2 regions of the Pseudomonas sp. S2_A10 genome follow, and region 1 is predicted to be linked to the other one. Evidence: predicted binding sites of a transcription regulator. Region 1 holds the regulator's gene; the other holds the start of a gene.
The links. The regulator FliA, encoded in region 1, starts transcription of late flagellar genes. The targets are predictions, from matches to a motif close to CTAAAGTTTNNNNNNNNNNNGCCGNTAA.
Positions count from the first base shown of each region.

Region 2: a site for FliA is predicted at 3,685-3,712, ahead of AB4N41_RS21835 (methyl-accepting chemotaxis protein). Genes of this name have one in related genera too.

Region 1 is NZ_CP162773.1:3,642,337-3,648,195, reverse strand. Features, by position in the region: gene AB4N41_RS16430 (chemotaxis protein CheA) at 1-1,069, opposite strand, end outside; gene AB4N41_RS16425 (protein phosphatase CheZ) at 1,123-1,911, opposite strand; gene AB4N41_RS16420 (chemotaxis response regulator CheY) at 1,930-2,301, opposite strand; gene fliA (RNA polymerase sigma factor FliA) at 2,469-3,209, opposite strand; gene fleN (flagellar synthesis regulator FleN) at 3,206-4,036, opposite strand; gene flhF (flagellar biosynthesis protein FlhF) at 4,153-5,493, opposite strand; gene flhA (flagellar biosynthesis protein FlhA) at 5,505-5,859, opposite strand, start outside.
Region 2 is NZ_CP162773.1:4,854,894-4,860,752, reverse strand. Features, by position in the region: gene AB4N41_RS21865 (alpha/beta hydrolase family protein) at 1-3, opposite strand, end outside; gene AB4N41_RS21860 (FMN-dependent NADH-azoreductase) at 171-782, opposite strand; gene AB4N41_RS21855 (LysR substrate-binding domain-containing protein) at 909-1,817, shown strand; gene AB4N41_RS21850 (MmcQ/YjbR family DNA-binding protein) at 1,814-2,173, shown strand; gene AB4N41_RS21845 (DUF1294 domain-containing protein) at 2,281-2,709, opposite strand; gene AB4N41_RS21840 (undecaprenyl-diphosphate phosphatase) at 2,706-3,536, opposite strand; gene AB4N41_RS21835 (methyl-accepting chemotaxis protein) at 3,841-5,475, shown strand.

The DNA.
Region 1 (5,859 bases):
GAGCCGGTGCAGCAGCGGCGGCCGGTTTCGGCGCCTCGGCTTTCGGTTCAGGCTTGGCGGCAGGCTTCGGCGCAGCAGCGGCAGCCGGAGCTTTCGCCGCTGGCGTGGCGACGCTCGACACGGAGCCGGCAGTCGCAGCGCTGGCGTCAAACTTGCCTTTGCCGTGCAGTTCGTCGAGCAGCGATTCGAATTCGTGATCGCTGATCAGGTCACTGCCGGCCGCAGCGGCTGCCGGTGCAGCAGGTGCTGACGGGGCCGAAGCGATGGCCGATTCCAGCGCGTCAACGGCGAAGTTGCCCTTGCCGTGCAACTGATCGAGCAAGGCTTCGAATTCGTCGTCGGTGATGTCCGAGCTGTCGCCCGTAGCAGGCGCGGCCGGAGCAGCCGGCGCTGCTGGTGCCGCCGGAGCGACCGCATCGACAGCAAACTGGCCTTTGCCATGCAGTTGATCGAGCAGCGATTCAAATTCGGCGTCGGTGATTTCATCGCTGGCCGCCGTGTCGGCAACCGGCGCGGGAGCAGCAACAGCGGCCGGAGCCTCGGCCTGGGCCTTGACGGCATTCAGCGAGTCCAGCAGTTGTTCGAATTCGTTATCGGTGATGTCGTCCGAGGAGTCGCTTTCAACGACCAGTTCTTCGATCATCTCGGCAACCGGCGAAGCCGGGGCTTCATCCGCCGATTGCGGTTCGGCCAGACGCGCCAGCGCGGCCAACAGTTCCGGCGTGGCAGCGGTGATCGGTGCACGCTCACGGACTTCACTGAACATGCTGTTCACCGCGTCCAGTGCTTCGAGCACAACGTCCATCAGCTCTGCATCAACGCGACGCTCACCCTTGCGCAGGATGTCGAAAACGTTTTCGGCGATGTGACAGCACTCCACCAGCTCATTGAGCTGAAGGAAGCCGGCGCCCCCTTTTACAGTGTGGAAACCGCGAAAAATTGCATTGAGCAGATCTGCATCATCCGGGCGGCTTTCCAGCTCGACCAGTTGTTCGGACAGTTGCTCAAGAATCTCGCCGGCCTCAACCAGGAAATCCTGAAGGATCTCTTCATCGGCGCCGAAGCTCATTAATGGGGTGCTCCTACAGGTCTAAAAACCCAAAAAACCCGAATTCCGAAACTCTAGAATCCAAGGCTGGATAACAAATCGTCCACATCGTCCTGACCGGACACAACGTCTTCTCGTTTATCGGCATGAATCTGCGGACCTTCACCCTGCGAGAGATGTTTTTGTGGATCTTTTTCAGCAAGCATTGCGGCGCGGTCATGTTCGATGCCCGCAAAGCGGTCGACCTGACTGGCCATGAGCACGAGTTTGAGCAGATTGCTTTCGACTTCGGTGACCAGTTGGGTCACACGCTTGATCACTTGACCTGTGAGGTCCTGGTAATCCTGAGCCAGCAGGATGTCGTTGAGGTTGCTCGACACCGCACGGTTGTCCGTGCTGCTGCGTGACAGAAAACCGTCGACCCGGCGCGCCAGTTCACGGAACTCTTCAGCCCCGACCTCGCGACGCATGAAGCGGCCCCAATCGGCGCTCAACGTCTGCGCTTCATCAGCCAGACTGTTGACCACCGGGGTGGCGCTTTCCACCAGATCCATGGTGCGGTTGGCCGCGGCTTCCGTCAGCTTGACCACATAGCCCAGGCGTTCGGTGGCGTCGGTAATTTGCGACACTTCCTCGGCCTGCGGCATGTGCGGATCGATCTGGAAATTGACGATCGCACTGTGCAGTTCACGTGTGAGCTTGCCCACTTCCTGATACAGGCCGCGGTCACGGGTCTGATTGAGCTCATGGATCAGTTGCACCGCGTCGCCGAACTTGCCTTTTTCAAGGCTCTCGACCAGTTCGACCGCGTGTTTTTTCAGGGTCGATTCGAAATCGCCCTGTGATGATTCGTTATGCTCCATAGCTCCCCCGCGCATTCATCAGCCGATGCGTTCGAAAATCTTCTCGATTTTGTCTTTCAACGCTTGAGCCGTGAAAGGTTTGACTACGTAACCGTTCACACCGGCCTGAGCGGCCTCGATGATCTGCTCGCGCTTGGCTTCAGCAGTCACCATCAACACCGGGAGGTGCTTGAGTTTTTCATCGGCGCGCACGTGACGCAGCAGGTCGATACCGGTCATGCCCGGCATGTTCCAGTCCGTTACCAGAAAGTCGATGCTGCCGCTGTTGAGCACCGGAATGGCAGTGGTGCCATCGTCGGCCTCGACGGTGTTGGTGAACCCAAGATCGCGCAGCAGGTTCTTGATGATCCGCCGCATCGTTGAGAAGTCATCAACGATGAGGATTTTCATGTCTTTGTTCAATTCGACCTCCAAGCAGTCTTAAACGCGCCCAGCACCTGGACGCGCCACTTCAATCAATCGGCATAGCACTCGAAGTTTGTCTGGAGCACAACGGATCGAGACCGGCGCCGCTTATCACCGCACCAGCCTCGTTTCGCAGTGTCCCCACACTGCCTTCAGCGCGCTCGCCACTCCCCCAAACGCCCCCGCAGACGGGCCGCGCACTGGCTGTGTAACTGGCTGACCCGCGATTCACTGACGCCAAGGACTTCACCGATTTCCTTGAGGTTCAGCTCTTCGTCGTAGTACAGCGCCAACACCAGTCGCTCACGCTCCGGCAAATTGGCAATCGCGTCCGCCAGCGCCGCCTGGAAGCGTTCATCTTCCAGATCGCGTGACGGCTCCATATGAGCACTGGCGCCATCCTCGTGCAGCCCTTCGTGTTCGCCGTCCTGCAACAGGTCGTCGAAACTGAACAGGCGACTGCCCAAGGTGTCATTCAGAATCCCGTAGTAATCGTCGAGACTCAATTGGAGTTCGGCCGCAACCTCGTGATCTTTAGCGTCACGGCCGGTTTTAGCTTCAATCGAGCGAATCGCGTCGCTGACCATCCTGGTATTACGGTGAACCGAGCGTGGCGCCCAATCCCCTTTGCGCACTTCATCGAGCATCGCGCCGCGGATTCGAATGCCCGCGTACGTTTCGAAACTGGCGCCTTTGCTGGCGTCGTATTTGGTCGAGACTTCCAGCAAACCGATCATCCCGGCCTGGATCAGGTCTTCGACCTGCACGCTGGCCGGCAGGCGCGCCAGCAAGTGATAGGCAATGCGCTTGACCAGTGGCGCGTAACGCTCGATCAATTCGTATTGCGCGTCACGCGCCGACTTTTTGTAAAGATTCATGCCACTGGCGGTCATATCACAGGCCCTGCGGTTTGCTGCACGAGACGCTCGACGAAAAATTCCAGATGCCCGCGCGGGTTGGCGGGCAGCGGCCAGGTATCGACCTTCTGGGCGATGGCCTTGAAGGCCAGTGCGCACTTGGAACGGGGAAAGGCTTCGTAGACAGCGCGCTGCTTCTGCACTGCCTTGCGCACGCTTTCGTCGTATGGCACGGCGCCGACGTATTGTAGGGCGACGTCGAGGAAGCGATCCGTGACCTTGGTCAACTTGGCGAACAGGTTGCGCCCTTCCTGCGGGCTCTGCGCCATGTTGGCCAGCACGCGGAAGCGGTTCATGCCGTAATCGCGGTTGAGCAACTTGATCAGCGCGTAAGCATCGGTGATCGAAGTCGGCTCGTCGCAGACCACCAGCAACACTTCCTGGGCGGCGCGTACGAAACTGACTACCGAGTCACCAATACCCGCAGCGGTGTCGATCACCAGCACGTCGAGATTGTCGCCGATGTCGCTGAACGCCTGGATCAGGCCGGCGTGTTGCGCCGGGCTCAAGTGCACCATGCTCTGCGTGCCGGAGGCCGCCGGCACGATGCGAATCCCGCCCGGGCCTTGCAACAGCACGTCGCGCAGTTCGCAACGGCCTTCGATAACGTCGGCCAGTGTGCGCTTGGGTGTCAGCCCCAGCAGAACGTCGACGTTCGCCAGGCCCAGGTCGGCGTCCAGCAGCATGACCCGACGGCCAAGCTCTGCCAGCGCCAGCGACAAGTTCACTGACACGTTAGTCTTGCCGACGCCACCTTTGCCGCCGGTCACCGCGATCACCTGTACGGGATGCATGCTGCCCATGTTATTTCTTTACCTTGTCTTGCATAGACGGAGGCCACATTACTGGCTGCGCGTTCCTGATCGGAACAATGCGTGGCAGACCATCGATGTAGGTACAAAAACTGTTCATGATTACCTCAGCCAACCTGCTTGGTCGGGCTGTGATAGATATCAGCGAACATGTCAGCCATGGCTTCTTCGCTGGGTTCTTCCTGCATTTGCACGCTGACGGCGCGGCTGACCAATTGATGACGACGCGGCAGATGCAGATCATCCGGAATCCGTGGGCCATCGGTCAGGTACGCGACCGGCAATTCATGACTGATCGCCAGGCTCAACACTTCGCCGAGACTGGCCGTTTCATCCAGTTTAGTCAGGATGCAGCCGGCCAGCCCGCAACGCTTGTAACTGTGATAAGCGGCGGTTAGAACCTGTTTCTGGCTGGTGGTTGCCAGGACCAGATAATTTTTTGAGCGAATGCCACGCCCGGCCAGGCTCTCAAGCTGCATGCGCAACGCCGGATCACTGGCTTGCAGGCCGGCAGTATCGATCAAAACTACGCGTTTGCGTAGCAGTGGATCCAATGCCTGCACCAGCGACTGACCCGGATCGACGTGCGTTACCGGCACGTTGAGGATGCGCCCGAGGGTTTTCAATTGTTCCTGCGCGCCGATGCGGAAGCTGTCCATGCTTACCAGTGCAACGTTCTGCGCGCCGTACTTGAGCACATAACGCGCGGCGAGCTTGGCCAGCGTGGTGGTCTTGCCCATGCCGGCGGGGCCGACCATGGCAATCACACCGCCCTCTTCCAGCGGCTCGACTTCCGGCACGGCAATCATCCGCGCCAGGTGGGCCAACAGCATGCGCCAAGCCTGACGGGGTTCTTCGATATCGGTGATCATCGCCAACAGATCGCGCGACAGCGGGCCGGACAGGCCGATGCGCTGCAGACGGCGATACAGATTGGCCTGGGCCGGACGGCTGCCTTGCAGCTGATTCCAGGCCAGGGTGCCGAGCTGCACTTCCATCAGCTCGCGCAAGCTGTTCAATTCAAAACGCATCGAATCCAGTGCACGCGGATCGACACCCGCCGAGGCCTGCGCAGGCGCTGCGGCCGGGCGCGTCGGTGCGGCGTAGGTCGGCTCGCTCAGCGGTTCGGCAGCAGTCAGCGGCAGGCCTGCGGTCAACGGCAGCCCGGCGAACAACTGCTGATTGGTGTTGCCGTCGGCTTCGCCACGCAGGCTCAGCTCGGCCTGGGCGGTGACGATGCGCGACTGGGTCTTGCGCAGCTCGTCTTCGAGTTCCATGTTTGGAACCCGTGGCGCCAGCGCCGACAATTTGTAATCCAGAGCCGCCGTCAACTCGACGCCGCCGGCGATGCGGCGGTTGCCGATGATGGCGGCATCAGCGCCCAGCTCATCGCGAACCAGCTTCATGGCCTGACGCATATCGGCGGCGAAAAAACGCTTAACTTGCATAAACCACTACCTCAGCCGTTGGGCCCTACTGTCGCAACGATGGTCACTTGCTTGTTGTCCGGTACTTCCTGGTAGGCCAGTACATGCAGCCCTGGCACTGCGAGGCGGCCGAAACGCGAGAGCATCGCGCGAATCGGGCCTGCTACCAGCAGGATCACCGGTTGGCCTTGCATTTCCTGACGCTGGGCCGCTTCGATCAACGAACGTTGCAGCTTCTCGGCCATGCTCGGCTCCAGCAGAACGCCCTCTTCCGAGCCTTGTCCTGCCTTCTGCAGACTATTGAGCAATATCTGTTCCAACCTTGGTTCCAATGTGATTACAGGCAGCTCGGACTCAGTGCCTACAATGCTTTGGACGATTGCACGG
Region 2 (5,859 bases), 1.2 Mb from region 1:
CATGAATGCCCCACCCTGTCGGACCACATCGTCGGATGTGCTGAAACTGCATAACCCGGGCCAGATTATGTAACAGCCAGAAACAAAAAACTCCGTAATCAGCCCTTGCGGAATCAGAATACAGAGTTTTTTGGGGATTGCCTGAACAGACGCTGTTCTTTACGCAAGCCTTACGCGGCGGCGAACAGTTGCTCGCTGATCTTTGCCTGCGCAGCGCTCATGGCGTTGTTGCGCACTTCTTCGCCATAGGCCAGACCTTCAGCACGGACGATCTCGATATCGGTGATGCCGAGGAAGCCCAGTACCAGCTTCAGATACTCTTCGTGAGCGATGCCGCTGGCCTGACCGGCATGGATGCCGCCAGAGGTCGACACGATTACCACTTTCTTGCCGCCGCACAGGCCTTCAGGGCCGGCTTCGGTGTAGCGGAACGTCTGACCGGCCACGGCGACGCGGTCGATCCACGCTTTGAGCTGGGTCGGAACGGTGAAGTTGTACATCGGCGCGGCAATCACCACGGCGTCGGCGGCGATGAATTCGGCCAGGGTCGAAGCGCTCAGCTCGGCTTCGTGCTGTTGCGCAGCGTCGCGCAGTTCGGCGGTGGTGCCGGCGGCAACCAGCGTGGTCGACGAGAAGTGGCTGATCGCATCTGCGGCCAGGTCGCGATAGGTAACCACGGCGCTCGGCTCGGCGGCTTGCCAGGCGTCGACGACTTGACGGCTCAACTGACGGGAAGCCGAGTTGTCGCCGAGAATGCTCGAATCGATGTGCAACAGTTTCATGTGGGTTCTCCTGAAAGAATCGCCGGCGGCGACGGAATGGAGACAATCCTACGCAACAAACCAATAGCTGATTAGTCGCCGACAATGCGATAGTTCGTCCCATTGATAGAACGACTGGAAACGCGCATGCAGGACCTCAACGATCTCTACTATTTCGCCAAAGTGGTCGAAGCCGGCGGATTTGCCGCCGCCGGGCGCTTGCTTGGTATTCCCAAGTCACGGCTTTCGAGAAGAATTGCCGAGTTGGAAGAGCGCCTCGGTGCACGTCTGCTGCAACGCACCACTCGCCAACTGAGCCTCACTGCCGTGGGCGAACGCTATTTGCGCCACTGTCAGGCGATGCTGCTGGAAGCGGAAATGGCTGACGAGGCCGTGGCGAGCATGTCTAGCGAGCCTCGCGGGCGCTTGCGGGTATCGTGCCCGACCGGTCTTGCCCATGAAATGCTGCCGACGGTGATCAGCGATTTCCTCGGCAAGTTTCCTCAGGTGCAGTTGGAGGTCGTCCTGCTCAACCGCCGGGTCGATCTGGTCACCGAAGGCATCGATGTAGCGTTGCGTGTGCGCGATCACGGTGATGAAGATCCTTTGCTGGTCACCCGCCGCTTGCGTCAGGCCCAGGCGGTGGTGATCGCCAGCCCGGCGTTCATGCAAGGCAAGACGATCACTCATCCGCAGGACCTGAAAAACCTGCCGGTACTCGGCGCGCTGGAAGCCGACCGCATGGTTCATGTGCGTCTGCTCGATCAGCAAGGCAAGAGCGTCGATCTGAGCATGGAAGCGCGGCTGGGCATTGATGACTTCGTGGTGCGCAAGGCCTGCGTGCTCGCCGGTCAGGGCTTTACCGTGCTGCCGATGATGTTCTGCGAAACCGAATTGCGTAACGGCACACTGGTGCAAGTGCTGCCGCAATGGTCATTGCCTGGCGGCTGGCTGCAAGCGGTGTACCCGCACAGGCGCGGGGTAATGCCAGCGGTGCGCGCATGGATCGATCACTTGGTCGAATCGTTCAATGCATGCGGGGACAGATTTCTATGAAACAAGGAAGAATGAGCGAAGCCGAGGTCGCCGAGTTTTGTCTGGCTCTGCCCGGCGCGCGGGAAGATTACAAATGGGGCGGCGTGCGGGTGTTCTCGATTGCCGGCAACAAGATGTTTGCCTTGCAGGGGCTGCGAGGAGATTCGCTGGCGTTCAAGGTCGACAAGGATCTGTTTCTCGGCCATTGCGACCGCCCGGGGATTCATCCGGCGCCGTATCTGGCGCGGGCGCAGTGGATCATCATGCACCCGCCCTACCCGCTGGGTGCCGAGGAATTGCGGGGACTGTTGCAGCGATCGCATCAACTGGTGGTGAGCAAGTTGCCTAAGAAAACCCAAATCGGCCTGCTTTTGTAAGCACGCAAATCCTGTGGGAGCGAGCCTGCTCGCGAAGGCGGTTTGTCAGCGAGGATGAGATTGCGTTCGCGAGCAGGCTCCCTCCCACAGGGGATTTTCGGTGCACGTTAGATCAGCGACAGCAGGTTCGATCCGAGGAAAATCTGGTCAATCCAGAACACCTGATGCAACAACACGATCGCCCAGAACAGAATCTGAAACGATACCTTGCGCGTTTTGTGCCGAAACACCTGCTGCGCGATCAAAGCGCCCGGCCAGCCACCCGCCAGTTCAACCGCATGCAGGATGTTTTCCGGCGTGCGCCAGGCATCGGCGCGGGCTTTGCGTTTGTCGGCCCAGTACAGAAAGAACGCCAGCACACTGACAATCCCGTACGCCGCCAGCGGCACCCGCGAGATGCCGCTGAGCCACATCGACAGCGAGCCGAACAGCGGCAGCGCGCAGACGATCAGCAGCACCACAAGCTTCAATTTCAAGTGCTGAACGCGCCCGCCTGAAGGTCGCCCCTCAGGGCGGCGCGTGCGGGAATCGTTCATGCCTTGGCCGCCGACCAGTCCACCCAGCCGAACTGCCAGGTGGCCAGAATGAACAGGCCGAACGCAATCCGGTACCAGGCAAAAGCTGCGTAGCTGTGGCTACCGATGAACTTGAGCAGGCCGCGCACAGCGATCATGGCGAAGATGAACGCCGTGACAAAACCAATGGCGAACACCGGGAAATCCGCCGGTACGAACAGGTCGCGGTATTTGTAACCGGAATACACCGCCGCACCGACCATGGTTGGCATGGCGAGGAAGAACGAGAACTCGGTGGCCGTCTTGCGCGACAGGCCGAACAGCAACCCGCCAATAATTGTCGAGCCGGAACGCGAGGTGCCGGGAATCATCGCCAGGCATTGCGCGAAGCCGATTTTCAGCGCGTCGGTCCAGCGAATCTCGTCGACGGTTTCGGCGTGGACTTCATGCTGGCGCTGTTCGGCCCACAACATGATGATCCCGCCGATGACCAGCGCCGCCGCGACGGTAATCGGGTTGAACAGGTATTCGTGGATCAGATCGGCAAAAATTACGCCGAGCACTACGGCCGGCAGGAAGGCGATCAGCAGGTTGGCGGTGAAACGTCGTGCGCTCGGCTGGGTCGGCAGGCCGATCACCACGTCGAGGATCTTGCGCCGAAACTCCCAGACCACCGCGAGGATCGCGCCGAGCTGAATGATGATGTTGAACGCCATGGCCCGCTCGCCGCCGAAGTTCAGCAAGTCGGCGACGATGATCTGGTGTCCGGTACTCGAAATGGGCAAAAACTCCGTCAGCCCTTCTACAACTCCTAGAATCAGTGCCTGCAAGGCGGTCCAAAGATCCATCAATCCCCCAAAGAGCGATGCACGCGGGCATGCCCCGATAGTATTTTTTCGTTCACTGCGTCCAGCGTAGCCGGTAAAAGCTGTAGCGATTGCGCGCGCACAGGATCCACACGAAACGGTAAAAATTCCGTGAAATATCAAAACCGGATTCAGGTTTTCGCGCGCGGGGCCGAAATCCTAACAGACAAGCCTTAATAGCGCTCCCCGCGTTAGGCGGCTCAAGTCGCGCAATCGCGAGCCCACAGCGGTGGCTGGATGCTGGCGATCGTTTATTACAAGAACAAGAATCCGGAGTGACAGCGTTATGAACAGCTTGCGCAGTGTGTCGATCAGCCGACGCTTGTGGCTCATCTTGATCGTGGCGGTGGTCATGTTGCTGACCTTGGGCGTGCTGATGCTCAAGCAGATCCATGACGACCTCTACCACGCCAAGGCGCAGAAAACCCAGCACGTGGTGCAGACCGCCAGTGGCCTGCTCACCTATTACCAAGGTCTTGAGACCGCTGGCACCCTGACCAGGGATGCCGCGCAAAAGCAGGCACTGACCGCGATCCGTGGCCTGCGCTACGACCAGAGCGACTACTTCTGGATCAACGACCTCACGCCCGTGATGGTCATGCACCCGACCAACCCCAAACTCGAAGGCCAGAACCTTTCGGCGATCCGCGACCCGGACGGCTTTGCGGTGTTCAACGAAATGGTCGCCATCGCCAAGGCCAAAGGCGCGGGCATGGTCAATTATCGCTGGCCGAAGCCGGGAGCGACTGATCCCGTTGCCAAGACCTCTTATGTAAAGCTTTTTGAGCCGTGGGGCTGGGTGATCGGCTCCGGCGTGTACGTCGACGATGTGCAAGCCGAATTCCAGGGGCAGATGATCAAGGCGTCGGCCATCGGCCTGGCGATTGCGCTGATCATGGCGCTGCTGGTGATTCTGATCGCACGCAGCATCGTCCGTCCATTGCAGGAAACCGTGAATGCGATGGCCAACATCGCCAGTGGCGAAAGCGACCTGACCCGCAGCCTCGATACCCATGGCAAGGATGAAGTCACCGAACTGGCCCATCATTTCAATGCCTTCACGGCCAAGCTGCGCCGAGTGATTGGTGATCTGCAGGTCTCGGCCAGCGCTTTGGGCCAGTCTTCCAGCGAGCTGGGTAACGATGCCTCGCAGGCGCAGCAGCGCAGCCAGCAGCAGTCGCAGCAGATGGAACTGGTAGCCACGGCGATCAATGAAGTTACCTACGGCGTGCAGGACGTGGCGAAAAACGCCGAACACGCCGCCGCAGAAATGCGCGATGCCGAAGCGCAGGCGCAACAGGGGCAGATCAATATTGACGGCAGCCTGCAACAGATCGACAAGCTCTCGGGCACGATCGATCAGGCGGTGGAAGTGATCCGCACCCTGGCAGCGGAGAGCACGCAGATTGGCAGCGTACTGGAAGTGATTCGTTCGATTGCCGAGCAGACCAATCTGCTGGCCTTGAACGCGGCGATTGAAGCGGCGCGTGCGGGTGAACAGGGTCGCGGGTTCGCCGTAGTCGCCGATGAGGTGCGCTTGCTGGCCCAGCGTACGCAGAAATCGACGGCGGAGATTCAGTCGATGATCGAGCGTTTGCAGAATCACTCGGAGGCTGCGGTGAAGGTGATCGGCGACAGCAGCAAGGCCTCGCAACTGACCATTGAACAGGCGGGACTGGCCGGAGCGAGCCTTAATGCGATTGGCCAGGCGTTACGTAATCTCAACGGTCTCAATGCGTCGATTGCCAGCGCTACGCTGCAACAGGCGCAGGTGGTTGAGGACATCAACCAGAACGTCACCCAGGCGGCCGGGCTTTCCCATAGCACCGCGTTGGCGGCTGAGCAGTCCAGTGCAGCCAGCCTGCGGCTTGGGCAACTGAGCGAACAGCTCAACGGGTTGCTGCGCCAGTTCCGGGTCTGACCGGTCACCGAGGTGAGCCCACCCCTCACCCCAGCCCTCTCCCCGAGGAGAGGGAGCAGATCACTGCGCTTTTCATGATCTGCGTTCGACGCGATATTCCAGGTCGGCGTACCTCGACCAAACAACGCGCTCAGTTCCCTCTCCCCTCCGGGAGAGGGTTAGGGTGAGGGGCTTTTGATCGCAGATCACTGGGCTTTTCATGATCTGCGTTCGACGCGATATTCCAGGTCGGCGTACCTCGACCAAACAACGCGGTCAGTTCCCTCTCCCTCCGGGAGAGGGTTAGGGTGAAGGGCTTTTGATCGCAGATCACTGCGCTTTTCATGATCTGCGTTCGCCGCGTTATTCAAGGTCGGCGTACCTCGACCAAAACAACGCGGTCTG